DNA from 3 places in the Kitasatospora sp. NPDC048715 genome. Region 2 is predicted to be linked to each of the others. Evidence: riboswitches for the same ligand, from Rfam matches in the RefSeq annotation. Region 2 holds a riboswitch; each other region holds the start of a gene.
The links. Region 2 has a riboswitch for thiamine pyrophosphate ahead of thiO (glycine oxidase ThiO). Riboswitches for the same ligand answer to the same signal wherever they lie in the genome.
Positions count from the first base shown of each region.

Region 1: linked by a shared signal. The riboswitch ahead of ACGFSC_RS01165 (cytosine permease) and the one ahead of thiO (glycine oxidase ThiO) in region 2 are both predicted to bind thiamine pyrophosphate.
Region 3: linked by a shared signal. The riboswitch ahead of thiC (phosphomethylpyrimidine synthase ThiC) and the one ahead of thiO (glycine oxidase ThiO) in region 2 are both predicted to bind thiamine pyrophosphate.

Region 1 covers NZ_JBICVH010000001.1:242,908-248,000, forward strand. The annotation lists gene ACGFSC_RS01160 (glycerophosphodiester phosphodiesterase family protein) at 326-1,150, opposite strand; gene ACGFSC_RS01165 (cytosine permease) at 1,292-2,710, opposite strand; TPP riboswitch at 2,703-2,847, opposite strand; gene ACGFSC_RS01170 (trypsin-like peptidase domain-containing protein) at 3,092-4,948, shown strand; tRNA gene ACGFSC_RS01175 (tRNA-Ser) at 5,012-5,093, shown strand, end outside.
Region 2 covers NZ_JBICVH010000018.1:33,977-39,069, reverse strand. The annotation lists gene pknB (Stk1 family PASTA domain-containing Ser/Thr kinase) at 1-723, opposite strand, end outside; gene ACGFSC_RS30285 (thiazole synthase) at 810-1,607, opposite strand; gene thiS (sulfur carrier protein ThiS) at 1,611-1,850, opposite strand; gene thiO (glycine oxidase ThiO) at 1,847-3,022, opposite strand; TPP riboswitch at 3,026-3,138, opposite strand; gene ACGFSC_RS30270 (FAD-dependent oxidoreductase) at 3,222-4,430, shown strand; gene ACGFSC_RS30265 (Rv2175c family DNA-binding protein) at 4,473-4,838, shown strand; gene thiE (thiamine phosphate synthase) at 4,838-5,093, shown strand, end outside.
Region 3 covers NZ_JBICVH010000021.1:24,544-29,636, reverse strand. The annotation lists gene thiC (phosphomethylpyrimidine synthase ThiC) at 69-1,883, opposite strand; TPP riboswitch at 1,878-2,012, opposite strand; gene ACGFSC_RS33710 (DUF5326 family protein) at 2,234-2,434, opposite strand; gene ACGFSC_RS33705 (hypothetical protein) at 2,713-3,984, shown strand; gene tenA (thiaminase II) at 4,067-4,738, opposite strand; gene ACGFSC_RS33695 (cupin domain-containing protein) at 4,765-5,082, opposite strand.

The DNA of each region.
Region 1 (5,093 bases), on a different contig from region 2:
TTCAGCGTATGCCGAGGGAGAGATGCCCCTTGGTAATGCGTCGGAAACGAGCACCGGACGATCCCGCGAGCCCATTTCGAGTGCGGCGACCGACGGTCGACATCAGGTCATTCCGTGCTCACCCTCTGTCGCCCGGATGCAAGAATTCCGGCAATTTCGCGCAAGGAAGGTTTGACTGCCGACCAGAGTGGTCGGACCGGAGTGGTCGGACCGGGGTGATCGGACCGGGAGGATCCGACCGGGCCGACCGGACGCAAGTGACCGGACGGGGCGACCGGTTCGGGGCGACCGGTCGGGCGGGTGCGGCCCCGGGCGCGTCGGCGGATCACCGGCCGAGCTGCGCCAGCACCTCCGCGGGCCGGTTGGTGATGATCGCGGACACCCCGAGCTCCAGGCAGAGCTCGACGTCGGCCGGCTCGTCCACCGTCCACACGTGCACCTCGTGCCCCAGCTCGCGCAGCCTGGTCACCAGCTGCGGGCGGGCCCGCACCAGCTCGATGCCCGGGCCGGCGATCCGCGCCCCGCCCGGCAGCGGCGAACCCTCGCGCAGCCGGCCGAGCAGCGGCAGGGTCCGCTCGAACAGGAACACCCGCCGGTACTGCGGCGCGGCGGCGGCCACCCGGTTCAGCGCGATCGAGGAGAAGCTCATGATCCGGGCGGACGGGCGGTCGCCGCCCCGGGTCGCGCCGATCCCGAACCGCTCCAGCGTCCGCAGCAGCTCGGTCTCCACCCGGCCGCGGAAACGCACCGGGTGCTTGGTCTCGATCGCCAGGTCCACCGGGCGGCCGCACTCCACCACCAGCTCCAGCAGCCGCTCCAGCCGCAGCACGCCGCGCAGCTCCGGGTCGACGCTGGGGCGGCCGGTCTTCCAGGCGCCGAAGTCGTAGGCCTCCAGCTCGGCGAGGGTCATCGCCGAGACGGTGCCCCGGCCGTTGGAGACCCGGCCGATCCGGCGGTCGTGCACGCAGACCAGCGCGCCGTCGGCGGTGACCCGGACATCGCACTCCAGCGCGTCGGCGCCCTCGTCGAGCGCGCGCCGGTAGGCCGCGAGGGTGTGCTCGGGCAGGGCGTGGGAGGAACCGCGGTGGGCGATCACCTGGACGGACGGCACGGTGCGCGCCGCCGGCGAGGACAGGTCTGGGCTGGTCACAGGCCCAACGATAGGCGGCACAGGTGAAGCGCGGACAAAGACGGCCCCAACCTGTGGGGCCGTCTTCCTTCCCGCGGGGCCGTCCCGGCCGGGCCCGCGGGGCCGGGCCGCCCCCGCTTCGCCCGGTGCGGGGCGGCCCGCTCAGTGCCGGTCGGCGCGGCGGGAGAGCGGGGTGAGCGCCCAGGTGACCAGGGCGGGCACCAGGAAGGCGAACAGCGAGGCGGAGGTCCACTCCTGCGGGGTGAAGTGCAGCGACTCCTGGGCCGAGGTCCAGAAGTCCGTCCACCAGCCGGCCACCTTGGTCGGCGCGATGAACTGGTAGACCGCGAAGCCCAGGGCCCACGGCAGCAGCATCGGCCAGCGGGACGGCGCGTCGGCGGAGAGGTTCCAGCCGCGCCGCCCGGCACCGAGGAAGTAGTCCACCACGAGCACCGCCAGCAGCGGCACGAACACCGAGCCGATCAGACCGAGGAAGCCGTAGTAGGTGTCGGTGAACTCGTCGATCCGCAGCGCCAGCACGGTGGTCAGCGCGCCGATCGCGCCGGAGAGCACCCGGCGGTCCACCTTCGGCAGCAGGTTCTGCACCGACATCGCCGTCGAGTACACGTTGGCGAAGGACTGGTCCGTCTCGCGCAGCACCAGCACCAGCAGGAACAGCCAGCCGGCCCAGACCCCGAGGAAGGAGTCGAAGATCCGGTTCGGATCGCCGTCCGACTGCAGCAGCGCCATCAGGCCGAGCACGTAGCACCAGACCTGGGCGATCGTGTAGCCGGAGAAGCTGCCCCAGAACGCCGAGCGCGGGGAGCGCGAGTGCCGGGTGTAGTCGGCGGCCAGCGGGACGAAGGAGACCGACACGGCGATCATCGCGTCGGTGGCGCCCAGGAAGCCGTGCCAGTTGCCCGCCCCCGGGTCCGGCACGCCCTGGCGGCCCAGCTGGACGGTGAAGTACACCATGGCCACCGCGACCGCCCCGGCCACGAAGCGGCGCAGCACCGCGATCGAGCCCAGCGGCCAGATGGTCAGCGCCGTGGTCAGCGCGCCCGCGAGCAGGACGAACAGCCAGCGGTAGCCGGTGGTGTGCGCGACGGTCTGCGCGCCCGCCGAGATGGTCAGCAGCTCGAACACGCCCCAGCCGATGCACTGCACGATGTTCAGCACCGTCGGCAGGTACGACAGCCGGGTGCCGAACAGCCCGCGCAGGTTCGCCATCGCGGGGGCGCCGGTGCGGGCCCCGATCAGCGAGGCCACGCCGAGCATCGCGGTGCCGACCGCCGTACCGACCGTGATCGCGGTCACCGCGGCGGCCAGCGACAGCTCGCTGCCGGGGGCGCCGAGCACGGTGGCGGCGGTGGAGAAGCCGATCAGGCTGACGCCCAGGTTCATCCAGAGCGCGAAGTGGTCCCGGAAGCGCAGCGTGCGCGGCGGCTCGGTGTCCAGCACCAGGGGCGCTTCGACGTGCTCGGGGCGCTCCAGGACGGCGGTCGCGCCCGCGGCGGAGGCGTCCGCACCGGGGGCGGGAACGTTCGCGCCCGAAGAAGAGGATGGCGAAGCAGGCGGCATGGCCGATACTCCCTACGCCGGCATTACCCGGACAGGTTCCGGCGGTCAGCGCCCCCTCGACCGTCCGTCACTCGTGTGGCGTACGGTCGACATGCGCACTCTCAGCCTGGTGGGTCCAAGCTCCCGCGTGTCAGTTTGGAGCGACAGGCTAACCGGCACGGGGGCGAACGCCCAAGGCCGAGGGTGCGCGGTCCGCATCGCGGGACGCCCGGCGGGGGAGGGGAGCCTCGGCCGTCGGTGCCGGCGTCGGTGCCGGTGTCGGGTGTCGGCGTCTGCGTCGGCTAAGGATTCTTATGAGTTCTTCAGAGGGGTCCTTACGGCAATCGAATCGACAGTGCGAAAAACTATGGTCCTTGGTTCTGCCAGCTATGGAGGTCGTCCGTGAGCACCGAGCGCGAGGTTGGGCCCACCGGGCCGCAGGGGGAGCAGCCCGCCGGGCCGGGGGCGGCCGAGTCCGCTTCCGAAGGCCCCGCTCAGGGCGGGCACCAGCCGACCATGGCCTTCCGGCGGGTGCCCGAGCCGGAGTCGGGCGCCGTCGAGGCCGCCCCCGTCGAGGCGGCACCGCCCGTCGACGCCGTCGCGGCCGAGGGTGTCCCGGCCGAGGGCGGGCACAAGCCCACCGTCGCCTTCACCAAGGTGCCCGCCCCGGAGGCCCCCGCGGCCCCCGCGGCGCCCGCCGCCGAGCAGCCGGCCGTCGACCCGGTCACCGGCTACATCGACGCGCCGCCGCCGGTCCTGCCGCCCGCCCCGCAGGCTCCGGCGGCCCCGCCCGCCGCGCCCGCCCAGGCCGCGGCCCCCGCCGCCCCGGCGCTGCCGCCGGCCGACAACCCGTACGCCACCCCGACCCACGGCGTCCCGGCGGCCGGCACGCACGAGGGCTACGGCGCCGCTGCGGCCGCCCCCGTCGCGCACGAGGGCTACGGCGCCGCCCCGGTCGCGCCCGCCGTCCCCGCCGCGCACGGCCACCACCCCTTCGGGGCCGGTCAGCCGCTCGGCGGCTGGGGCCCCACCCACGACTCCACCTCCGGCGGCGCGGGCTACCCCGGCGGCCCGGCGGGCCCGTTCGGCTACCCGGCGGACCACCCCGGCGGTCCGGTCGGCCCCGGCGGCCCGCGCAAGAAGCGCGGCGGCCTGGTCGCCCTGATCGCGGCCGTCGCGCTGGTCGCCGGTGTCGCCGGCGGCGTGCTCGGCGTGACCGTCACCGACAACACCGACCGCGGCAGCTCCGCGAACGACCACCGCAGCACCACCGTGCAGGCCAGCGACACCCAGAAGAACGAGCCCGCCCCCGGCTCGATCGCCGCCATCGCGCAGAAGGCGCTGCCCAGCGTCGTCACCATCAAGGCGCAGGGCAACGGCGAGTCGGGCACCGGCACCGGCTTCGTCTTCGACACCGAGGGCCACATCCTCACCAACAACCACGTGGTCGCGCCGACCCTCAACGGCGGCAAACTGACCGTCAAGTTCGCCGACGGCAGCTCCTACAGCGCCTCGGTGCTGGGCCACGCCGAGGGCTACGACGTCGCCGTGGTCAAGATCGACAACCCGCCGAAGAGCAAGCTGACCCCGCTGCCGCTGGCCGACTCCGACAAGGTCAACGTCGGTGACGCCACCGTCGCGATCGGTGCGCCGTACGGCCTGGAGTCCACCGTCACCAGCGGCATCATCAGCGCCAAGGACCGCCCGGTGGCCTCCGGCGACGACACCGGCTCGCAGGCCTCGTACATGAACGCCCTGCAGACCGACGCCTCGATCAACCCCGGCAACTCCGGCGGCCCGCTGCTCGATTCCGGCGGCGCGGTGATCGGCATCAACTCGGCGATCCAGTCCAACGCCTCCGCCAACGGCCGGGCCGGCAGCATCGGCCTGGGCTTCGCCATCCCGATCAACCAGGCCAAGTGGGTCGCGGACACCCTGATCAAGACCGGCAAGCCGGTCTACGCCAAGCTCGACGTGCTGCGCAACGACGACTACAAGGGCGACGGCGCGCAGATCCAGACCAAGGACATCCAGGGCCAGCCGGCCGTCACCCCCGGCGGCGCGGCCGACAAGGCCGGCCTCAAGCCGGGCGACGTCATCACCAAGCTCGGCGGCGTGCCGATCGACAACGGCCCGGCCCTGGTCAGCCGGATCTGGACGCACAAGCCCGGCGAGACCGTCGACGTCGAGTACACCCGCAACGGCCAGACCTTCAACACCAAGGTCACCCTCGGTCAGCGCGAGGGCGACCAGTCGTGACCCCCGCCCGCACCGAAACGTGTGCGCCGAACCCCGCCGGACCCGTTAGGCTGACCTCCGCCTGGAGAGCTGCCCGAGCGGCCTAAGGGAACAGTCTTGAAAACTGTCGTGCGGTGACCCCGTACCGTGGGTTCGAATCCCACGC
Region 2 (5,093 bases):
CGGGACGTCCTCGTGCAGGTGCTTGTACATGACCTGGACGGGATTGTCGCCGGTGTGCGGGCGGCGGCCGGTGAGCATCTCGTACAGCAGGATGCCGGCCGCGTAGACGTCCACCCGCTGGTCGGTCGGGGCGTCCGGGAGGATCTGCTCGGGGGCCAGGTAGGAGACGGTGCCCATGACCGTGCCGCCGGTGGCGGTGGTGGTCGAGGTGGGCGCGCCGTCGGCGGTGCCGAGCACCCGGACCAGGCCGAAGTCGGCGACCTTGACCAGGCCGCCGTCGGTGATCAGCACGTTCTCGGGCTTGACGTCGCGGTGGACCAGCCCGGCCCGGTGGGCGGCGCCGAGCGCGGCCAGCACCGGCTCCAGCACGTCCAGAGCGGCCCGGACGGACAGCGCGCCGCGGTCGCGCAGCAGGTCGCGCAGGGTGCGGCCGGGTACGTACTCCATGGCGAGGAAGACGTGACCGCCGTCCGCGCCCTGGTCGAAGACGGTGACCACGTTGGGGTGGGTGAGCTTGGCGACGGCCTTGGCCTCGCGGATGAAGCGGGCGGTGAACCCCTCGTCGCCGGCCAGCGAAGGGTGCATCACCTTGAGTGCGACCACGCGGTCCAGACGGGTGTCGGTGCCCTTGTAGACGGTGGACATCCCGCCGGTCGCGACGCGCTGCTCGACCCGGTACCGGTTGTCGAGCAGGGCGCCGATCAAGGGGTCGTGCAGTGCCATGTCCACTCGGAGAGTCTAGAGCCGCCCGGGACGGCCGGTCCCGGAGGACACCGCCTCCGGGACCGGCTTGTGACATGCGCGACGGTTCAGAACGCGGGGTGCTCGCGGGTGTCCAGGTCGGCCCGGCCGGCCATCGCGGAGGAGGCCTCGGCGTGGAAGCGGCGCGGGATCCGGCCGGCCCGGTGGGCGAGCCGGCCCGCCTCGGCGGCGTGCCGCATCGCCTCGGCCATCAGCACCGGGTCCTGAGCCCTGGTCACCGCGGAGGCGAGCATCACCGCGGCGCAGCCCAGCTCCATCGCCAGCGCCACGTCGGAGGCGGTGCCGGCGCCCGCGTCCAGGATCACCGGGACGCCCGCACCCTCCACGATCAGCTGGAAGTTGTGCGGGTTGCGGATGCCCAGGCCCGAACCGATCGGCGAGCCCAGCGGCATGATGGCCGCGCAGCCGACGTCCTCCAGCTTGCGGGCCAGCACCGGGTCGTCGTTGGTGTACGGCAGGACGGTGAAGCCGTCGTCGACCAGCGTCTCGGCGGCGTCCAGCAGCTCGATCGGGTCGGGCAGCAGGGTGCGCTCGTCGGCGATCACCTCCAGCTTGACCCAGTCGGTGCCGAGCGCCTCGCGGGCCAGTCGGGCGGTCAGCACGGCCTCGCCGGCGGTGAAGCAGCCGGCCGTGTTGGGCAGCACCCGGATGCCGTTGCGGGTCAGTACGTCGAGCACGGAGCCCTGGGTGGTGGCGTCGACCCGGCGCATGGCGACGGTGGTCAGCTCGGTGCCGGAGGCGAGCAGCGCGCGCTCCAGGACCTCCAGGCTGGGGGCGCCCCCGGTGCCCATGATCAGCCGGGAGGAGAAGGCCGTCCCGGCGATGGTCAGAAGGTCGTCGGCCATGGTTCAGCCTCCCTGCACGGCGGTGAGGATCTCGATCCGGTCGCCGCCGGCCAGCGCCGTCCCGGGCCACGAACCGCGTGGCACCACGGCCTCGTTGAGCGCGGCGGCGACACCGGTGTTGGCGGCGCTGACGGCGGCCACCACCTCGGCGAGGGTGGTCGTGGCGGACACCCGGCGGGGCTCGCCGTTGACGGTCAGGGCGATCTCGTTCGGGGTGATCTCGTTCGGGGCGATGTCGGTCATGCGGAGGCCTTCGCAGCGGGGGGTTCGGGGGAGAAGCGCAGGGGCGTGAACGGCCTTGCCGTTTCGGGGACTTCACCGGTGGCCAGGTACTCGGAGAGCAGGTCGGCGGTCACCGGGGTGAGCAGCACGCCGTTGCGGTAGTGGCCGGTGGCGGCGACCAGCCCGGGCAGTGACGTCGGGCCGAGCAGCGGGGCGTTGTCCGGCGAGCCGGGGCGCAGCCCGGCGGAGGTCTCCAGCAGCGGGAGTTCGGTGATTCCCGGGACCAACTCGTGCGCGTCGCGCAGGAGTTCGTACACCCCGCCGGCGGTGACGGTGGTGTCGTAGCCCTGCTCCTCGGTGGTCGCGCCGACCACCAGCTCGCCGTTCTCCCGGGGCACCAGGTACAGGTGCCGGCCGCGGACGACGGCGCGGACGTTGCGGGACAGGAACGGGCGGTAGGCGTCCGGGACGTGCAGCCGCAGCACCTGCCCCTTCACCGGGCGGATCGCGGGCAGCACACCGTCGGGCAGGCCGGGCAGCCGGTGGCTGTGCGGGCCGGCGGCGAGGACGACCTGCCCGGCGCCCACCCGTTCCCCGGTCGAGAGCCGGGCGCCGGTCGCGCGGCCGTCCTCGACCAGCAGCTCGACGGCCTCGGCGCGGTGCAGCAGGACGTCCGCGTTCTCGCAGGCGGCGGCCAGGGCGGTGAGCAGGCGCCGGGGGTCCACCTGGTGGTCGTCCGCGACGTGCAGGCCGCCGCGCACGCCGGGGGCGAGCATCGGCTCCAGCCTGCGGGCCTCCCGGCCGGTCAGCCAGGTCGAGTCCAGGCCGAGCCGCTGGTGGAAGGCGTGCAGCTCGCGCAGTTCCTCGCGGTCGTCGGAGTCCAGCGCCACGGCGACGGTGCCGCAGCGGCGGTAGCCGGTGTCCCGGCCGCCGCTCGCCTCGGAGAGCTCGGCGGCGAAGGCCGCGTACCGCTCGTTCGAGGCCATCCCGAGGCGCAGCAGCGGCTCCTCGCCGTACTGCAGCTCGGTGACCGGGGCGAGCATCCCGGCCGCGACCCCGGCGGCCCCGCCGCCGGGGGAGGGGTCGACCACGATCACGTTCCGCAGCCCGCGCTGCGCGGCGCGCCAGGCGACGGCGAGGCCGATGACGCCCCCGCCGATCACCAGCACGTCGGCGTGGGCGCCTGATGGCAAGCGTGACAAAGCTGCTCTTCTCCCTTCGCCGGTATGACCCGGATCAGGTTCGGACGGTCGCAGGCCGTGCCAGCCCGCCTCTCAGCCCGGTGCGCCGGGCTCCCGTGTGGTGCCCCCACCTTAACGCCGGGGGTCGGCCCGGCCGAAGGCCCGTACAGCGGGCGGACGGCCCGCAGGCCGCCGCGTCGCGCTGAGTACAGTGACGGGCGTGGCAGAGCTGAGCGGAACGGATCAGGTGGTCGTCGTCGGAGCCGGGCTGGCCGGGGCGCAGTGCGCCCTCAAGCTGCGGCAGGGCGGCCGGCAGGGGCCGATCGTGCTGGTCGGCGAGGAGCCGCACGCGCCGTACGACCGGCCGCCGCTCTCCAAGGACGTGCTGCTCGGCAAGGCCGACTCCACCGCCCTGGACATCGACTACGGGCAGCTCGGCATCGAGCTGCTCACCGGCCGCCGGGCCACCGGCCTGACCCCCGGCGTGCTGCACACCGACGGCGGCGACCTCCCGTACGGCTCGCTGGTGATCGCCACCGGCGCCGTTCCGCGGGCCCTGCCCGGGGCCGAGCGCGCGCACCTGCTGCACACCCTGGACGACGCCCTGGCGCTGCGCGCGCTGCTGCGCCCCGGGCTGCGGCTGGTGCTGGTCGGCGCGGGCTGGATCGGCGCCGAGGTGTCCACCGCGGCCCGCGCGGCGGGCTGCGAGGTGACCGTGGTCGAGGCCGGCCCGGCGCCGCTGCCCGGCGCGCTGCCGACCGAGGTCGGCTCGGCGATGGCCGCCTGGTACGCCGGGGCCGGGGTCGACCTGCGCTGCGGGGTCGGCGTGGCCGCCGTCGAGCCCGGCGCGGTGCTGCTGGCGGACGGCTCGCACCTGCCCGCCGACGAGGTGGTGGTCGGCATCGGGGCCCGCCCCGCGACCGGCTGGCTGGCCGGAACCGGGGTCGAGCTGGACGCGGCCGGCGCCGTCGTGGTGGACGGGCGGCTGCGCACCTCGGTGCCCGGCGTGTTCGCGGCCGGCGACTGCGTCAGCTACCCCTCGGCCCGGGCCGGGGCCCGGCTGGCCGTCCAGCACTGGGACCACGCCCTGCAGTCCGGCGAGGCGGTGGCCGCAGCCGTCCTGGGCGCGGACGCGCCGGCCTACGACCCGGTGCCGTACTTCTGGTCCGAGCAGTTCGGCCGGATGGTCCAGTACGCCGGCCGGCACGCCGAGGGCGACGAGCTGCTGTGGCGCGGCTCCCCGCGGGACGGCGACTGGTCGGTGCTCTGGCTGCGCGACGGCGTGCCGAGCGCGCTGCTGGCCGTGGACCGGCCGCGCGACCTCACCCAGGGGCGGAGGCTGATCGAGCGCGGTACGGCCCTGGATCCGGCCCGGGCGGGCGACCCGGCGGTGCCGCTGAAGTCGGCCGTCGCGGGGTAGTGCCTGGTGCGCGGTGGGCCGCGGAGGTGGCAGTCTGGTGGCGTGAGTGAGATCGAAAGCAAGATTGAAGCCCTGGTCACCGACTGGATGTACCTGCCCGACATCTCGGAGCAGTGGGGGGTCCGGGTCACCGAGGTGCGTGACCTGGTCAAGAACGGCGGCCTGATCGCCGTCCGGCGCGGGCCGAACAAGTCGCTGCAGGTCCCGGCGGCGTTCATCGACGGCCCGGGCCTGGTCAAGCACCTGTCCGGCACCCTGACCGTCCTGCGGGACTGCGGGTACAACGACGTGGAGATCCTGGAGTGGCTCTTCACCGAGGACCCGTCGCTGCCCGGCAGCCCGATCCAGGCGCTCCGGGAGAACCGCGGCACCGAGGTGAAGCGCCGCGCCCAGGCGATGCTGATCTGATGGCGGCGGACACGCTGCGTACCCGGCTGGCCGACGCCCGGCTCTACCTGTGCACCGACGCCCGCCGGGAGCAGGGCGACCTCGCCGAGTTCCTGGACGCGGCGCTGGCGGGCGGGGTGGACATCGTCCAGCTGCGGGACAAGGGCCTGGAGGCCAAGCAGGAGCTGGAGGCCCTGGAGGTCTTCGCCGACGCCTGCCGCCGGCACGGCAAGCTGCTGGCCGTCAACGACCGCGCCGACGTCGCCCACGCGGCCC
Region 3 (5,093 bases), on a different contig from region 2:
CGGCGAGGACGGCGAGGACGGCGAAGCGCCGCCCCGAGGTGATCGGGGCGGCGCCCAGGCGTCCCGGGTCAGTCGACCAGGGGCAGGTAGACCTTGTTGCCCTGGGCCGCGAACTCGGCGGACTTCTCGGCCATGCCCGCCAGGGCCTCGGCGTCGAACTCGGTGTCCACGGCGGTGGAACCGTCGCCGTGCTCGTCGCGGATCTTCTGGGAGATCTTCATCGAGCAGAACTTCGGGCCGCACATCGAGCAGAAGTGCGCGGTCTTGGCGGGCTCGGCGGGGAGGGTCTCGTCGTGGAAGGCGCGGGCGGTCTCCGGGTCGAGGGCCAGGTTGAACTGGTCCTCCCAGCGGAACTCGAAGCGGGCGTCGGAGAGGGCGTCGTCCCAGGCCTGGGCGCCGGGGTGGCCCTTGGCCAGGTCGGCGGCGTGGGCGGCGATCTTGTAGGTGATCACACCGGTCTTGACGTCGTCCCGGTTGGGCAGGCCCAGGTGCTCCTTGGGGGTCACGTAGCAGAGCATCGCGGTGCCCCACCAGGCGATCATCGCGGCGCCGATGCCCGAGGTGATGTGGTCGTAGCCGGGGGCGACGTCCGTGGTCAGCGGGCCGAGGGTGTAGAACGGCGCCTCGTCGCAGATCTCCTTCTGGAGATCCATGTTCTCCTTGATCTTGTTCATCGGGACGTGGCCCGGGCCCTCGATCATCACCTGGACGTCGTGCTCGCGGGCGATCCGGCCGAGCTCGCCGAGGGTCTTCAGCTCGGCGAACTGCGCCTCGTCGTTGGCGTCCGCGATCGAGCCCGGGCGCAGGCCGTCGCCGAGCGAGAAGGTGACGTCGTAGGAGGCCAGGATGGAGCAGAGTTCCTCGAAGTTGGTGTAGAGGAAGTTCTCCTGGTGGTGGGCCAGACACCAGGCCGCCATGATCGAGCCGCCGCGCGAGACGATGCCGGTCTTGCGGCGCGCGGTGAGCGGGACGTAGCGCAGCAGCACGCCGGCGTGGACGGTCATGTAGTCGACGCCCTGCTCGCACTGCTCGACGATCGTGTCCCGGTAGACCTCCCAGCTCAGCTCCTCGGCCCTGCCGTCCACCTTCTCCAGGGCCTGGTAGAGCGGCACGGTGCCGATCGGCACCGGGGAGTTGCGCAGGATCCACTCGCGGGTGGTGTGGATGTTGCGGCCGGTGGAGAGGTCCATGACGGTGTCCGCGCCCCAGCGGGTGGCCCAGGTCATCTTCTCCACCTCCTCCTCGATCGAGGAGGTGACGGCGGAGTTGCCGATGTTGGCGTTGATCTTCACCAGGAAGTTGGTGCCGATGACGGCCGGCTCCACCTCCGGGTGGTTCACGTTGACCGGGATGACGGCCCGGCCGCGGGCCACCTCGGCGCGCACGTACTCCGGCGCCAGGCCCTCGCGCAGCGCCACGAACTCCATCTCCGGCGTCACCAAGCCCCGCTTGGCGTAGGCGAGTTGGGTGACGGCGACGCCACCGCGACCGCGCAGCGGGCGACGCGGCCGGCCGGGGAAGACCGCGTCCAGGTTGCGCAGGTTCCCGCCGCGCGGCGAGGTGTGCTTGATCCCGTCGTCCTCGGGGCGCGGCTCGCGGCCGTCGTACTCCTCGACGTCGCCGCGCTGGCGGATCCAGGCGTCCCGCAGGGCGGGCAGGCCGCGCCGCACGTCGGGCTCGAAGGACGGGTCGGTGTACGGGCCGGAGGTGTCGTACAGCGGGACGGACCCGCCGTTGGAGAGCCGCACCTCGCGGTACGGAACGCGCAGGTCGGGACGCGACCCCTCGCGGTAGGACTTGCGCCAGGCCGGGGTCGGGTAGCCGGTGCGCTCGCTGCTGGGGGCGCCCTGGGCAGACTGCGGCTGTGCTTCGAACGTGGTCATCTGACCTCTACTCCCTACGCCGGCATTACCCGGTCAGGTTCCTGCGGTCGACGCAGCCGTCGGTCCGTCCGTCGACGTCCCGGTCAGCGTCCTCTCAGCCCGGTGCTCCGAGCTCCCGCGTCGCAGGCGGTGTTGCCTGCACACGACGCCCAACACCGTAGCGAGCCGATCGCCGCAGGTCCAGAGCGCCCCACGAGCCGGTCACCCCGCCCCGTCGAGCGACCGGTGTCGTCGTCGACCTCTTCGGCTACTACCGCAACCAGTAGCCGATCGGATACCGGAGAACGGCCGAGGCCCGGTCCCCCTCTCGTGGGGGGCCGGGCCTCAGGGCGGCGTTACGGGGTGGTGGGTCAGCTCTTGGCGGCCTTCTTCACCAGGACCACCACGGCGGCGGCGATGCCGACCACCACCAGCAGCTTGATCACGATCGAGAGCAGGGCGCCGACGACGCCGAACACGAAGGCGACGATGTTCCAGGCCAGCACCAGGACCAGCACCGGGATGACGATGTTGCGCACCCAGGAGGGCAGCGACTTCCAGAGCTCAGCCATGTCGGTTCCTCTTCTCCCCTCGGGTCGGCCGCCGTCCGGTGCCGCATCCCGCTTGCTTTCGGTACTTCGATCGTACGGTGGCGCGAGTGCCGGAACGAGGCCCAACGGCCCGGAGAGAACCCCGAGATCACCCCGAGCCCGACCCCCCGGGTGACCCCCGAGAATTCGTCCGGCGGCGTACAACCCCCGGCGTTCCCAAGCGTCCAACCAGTGCCGGAAGAACGCCCGTCCGGTGCCATCGACCAGGGGGGAACCTGATCATGCGGGCCAGAACAGCCGTGTCCACAGCCGCTCTCGCGGCGCTCAACCTGACCGTGGCGGCGCTCGCCGCGGTCCCGGCGGCCGCGGCACCGGCGGCCGTGACCGCTGCCGCCGACGTGACCGCACCGGCCGGGTTCGTCGGGATGTCCCCGACCCGGATCCTGGACACCCGCTCCTACGACCAGACCCCGTCGCACGACCACTTCGGACCGCTCAAGGAAGGCGAGTACTACAGCACCCCGGTGTCGCAGCGCTGCGGCAGCCACCCGCCGATGTACTGCGGCTCCGCCGTGCCGACCGACGCCACGGCCGTGGTGGTCAACCTCACCGTGACCGACCCGACCGCCGACGGCTTCGTCACGCTCGCCGCCAAGGCCGGCCCGGCCGGCACCAAGCCCGCCACCTCCAGCATCAACTTCAAGGCCGGCCAGACCATCTCCAACCTGGTCACGATCGCGGTCGGTCCGGTCGGCCGGGGCGCCCCGTGGATCAACGTCTACAACAACGCGGGCACCGCCCATGTCGTGCTCGACGTGGTCGGGTACTACCGGACCGCGGCGCCCGACAAGTACGGCCCGCTGACCCCGACCCGGATCGCCGACAGCCGCAGCGACGGCACCGGGCGGCTCGGCGGCGACGCGGTGCGCAGCTACCAGGTCGCCCGCCCCGAGCTGGGGACCGCGGACGCCACCTCGGTGGTCCTCAACGTCACCACCACGGACGGCTCCTGGGACAGCTTCCTGACCGCGTACCCGAGCGGGACGCAGCGGCCCGCCTACGGCTCGAACGTCAACTTCCCGGTGGGATCGACGGTCGCGAACCAGGTCGTGGTGCCGGTCGGCGCGGACGGGCGGATCGACGTCTACAACCGCGCCGGCTGGGTGCACGTGATCGTCGACGTCGTCGGCTACTACGGGCCGTCCGGAAGGGGCCTGTTCAGCGCGCTCACGACGCCGGTCCGCAACCTCGACACCCGGATCACCGGCGGCAAGCTCCAGCAGGGGGCGACCACGGCCGTCCAGGCCGTGCCCGCGGACGGCTCCGTCCCGAACGTGCTGGGTGTCGAGGCCAACGTCACGATCACCGACGTGACCGACTCCGGCCACCTCACGGTGTTCCCGGGCGGGGGCCAGCCGCCGAACACCTCCACCGTGAACGTCGAACCCGGGCAGACCGTCGCCAACTCGGTGACCACCGGGGTCACCGGCGGGGGCACCTACTCGGTCTTCAACCACGGCGGCCCGGTGAACGTCGTCGCCGACCTGACCGGCTACTTCGTCACCGGCTGACCCGGCACCGCCCGCCCGTCGTCCGCCCGTCGTACAGGTGCCGTGCGGACGGCGGACGACCGGCGGACGCACCCGCGCGGCTTCAGACCGGCCAGCGCTCTCCGCGCCAGGCCGCGTCCCAGAACATCCACTCGTAGCGCGAGGTGGTCACGAAGTGCTCGACCACCTTGCGGCGCTCGGCCGCGGACAGCTCCTCACCGAGCCGGTCGGTGAGCGCCAGCACCCGCCGGACCACCGACTGGAAGGCCTCGTCGCCGTAGGTGGCGATCCACTTGCTGTACAGCGGGTCGGGCGAGCCCTGGGCGAGCAGCGCCTCGCCGACCCGGGCGTAGATCCAGTAGCAGGGCAGCACCGCGCCGACCGCCTCGGCGAAGGAGCCGCCGTAGACGGTGGCCAGCAGGTAGCTGGTGTAGGCCCGGGTGGTGGGCAGCACGGGCTCGGCGGCGGCCTCCTCGGCGCTGCCGCCGAAGGCGGTCAGGAACTCGGCGTGCATGCCCTGCTCGGCGGCGAGCGCGCCGACCGCGTCGTCGGCGAAGGCCCGAACGTCCTGCTCGCCGGGCGCCTTGGCGGCGCAGACGGCGAGCGCGCGGGCGTAGTCGCGCAGGTAGTGCGAGTCCTGGACGACGAAGTGGCGGAAGGCCGCGCGCGGCAGGGTGCCGTCGGTGAGCCCGGCCAGGAAGGGGTGGGCGAGGATCTCGGCGTACACCGGCTCGATGGCCGCCCAGAGTTCTTCGGTCAGCGTCTTGGTGCTCATGACGCCGACCCTAACCGGCGGGGCGCTCAGTCCTCCGGCGGGGAGAACACCACCAGGACGCGCAGCTCCTCGGTGATGTGGTGGAACCGGTGCGGGGTGCCGGCCGGCACGTACACCACGGTGCCGCGGCCGACCGTGGCGGTCTCGGCGCCGACGGTCAGCTCGGCCCGGCCGCTGATCACCTGGTAGATCTCGTCCTGGTCGTGCGCGGTCTGGGTGTCGGTGTCGCCGGGGGCGAGCGCGTACAGCCCGGCGGACATCCGCGGTTCGCGCAGGAACCGCAGGTACGCACCGTCGTTGGCCGCCCGTTCGGCGTCCAGTCCGTCCAGCCGGAAGAGCTTCACCGCCGCCGTCC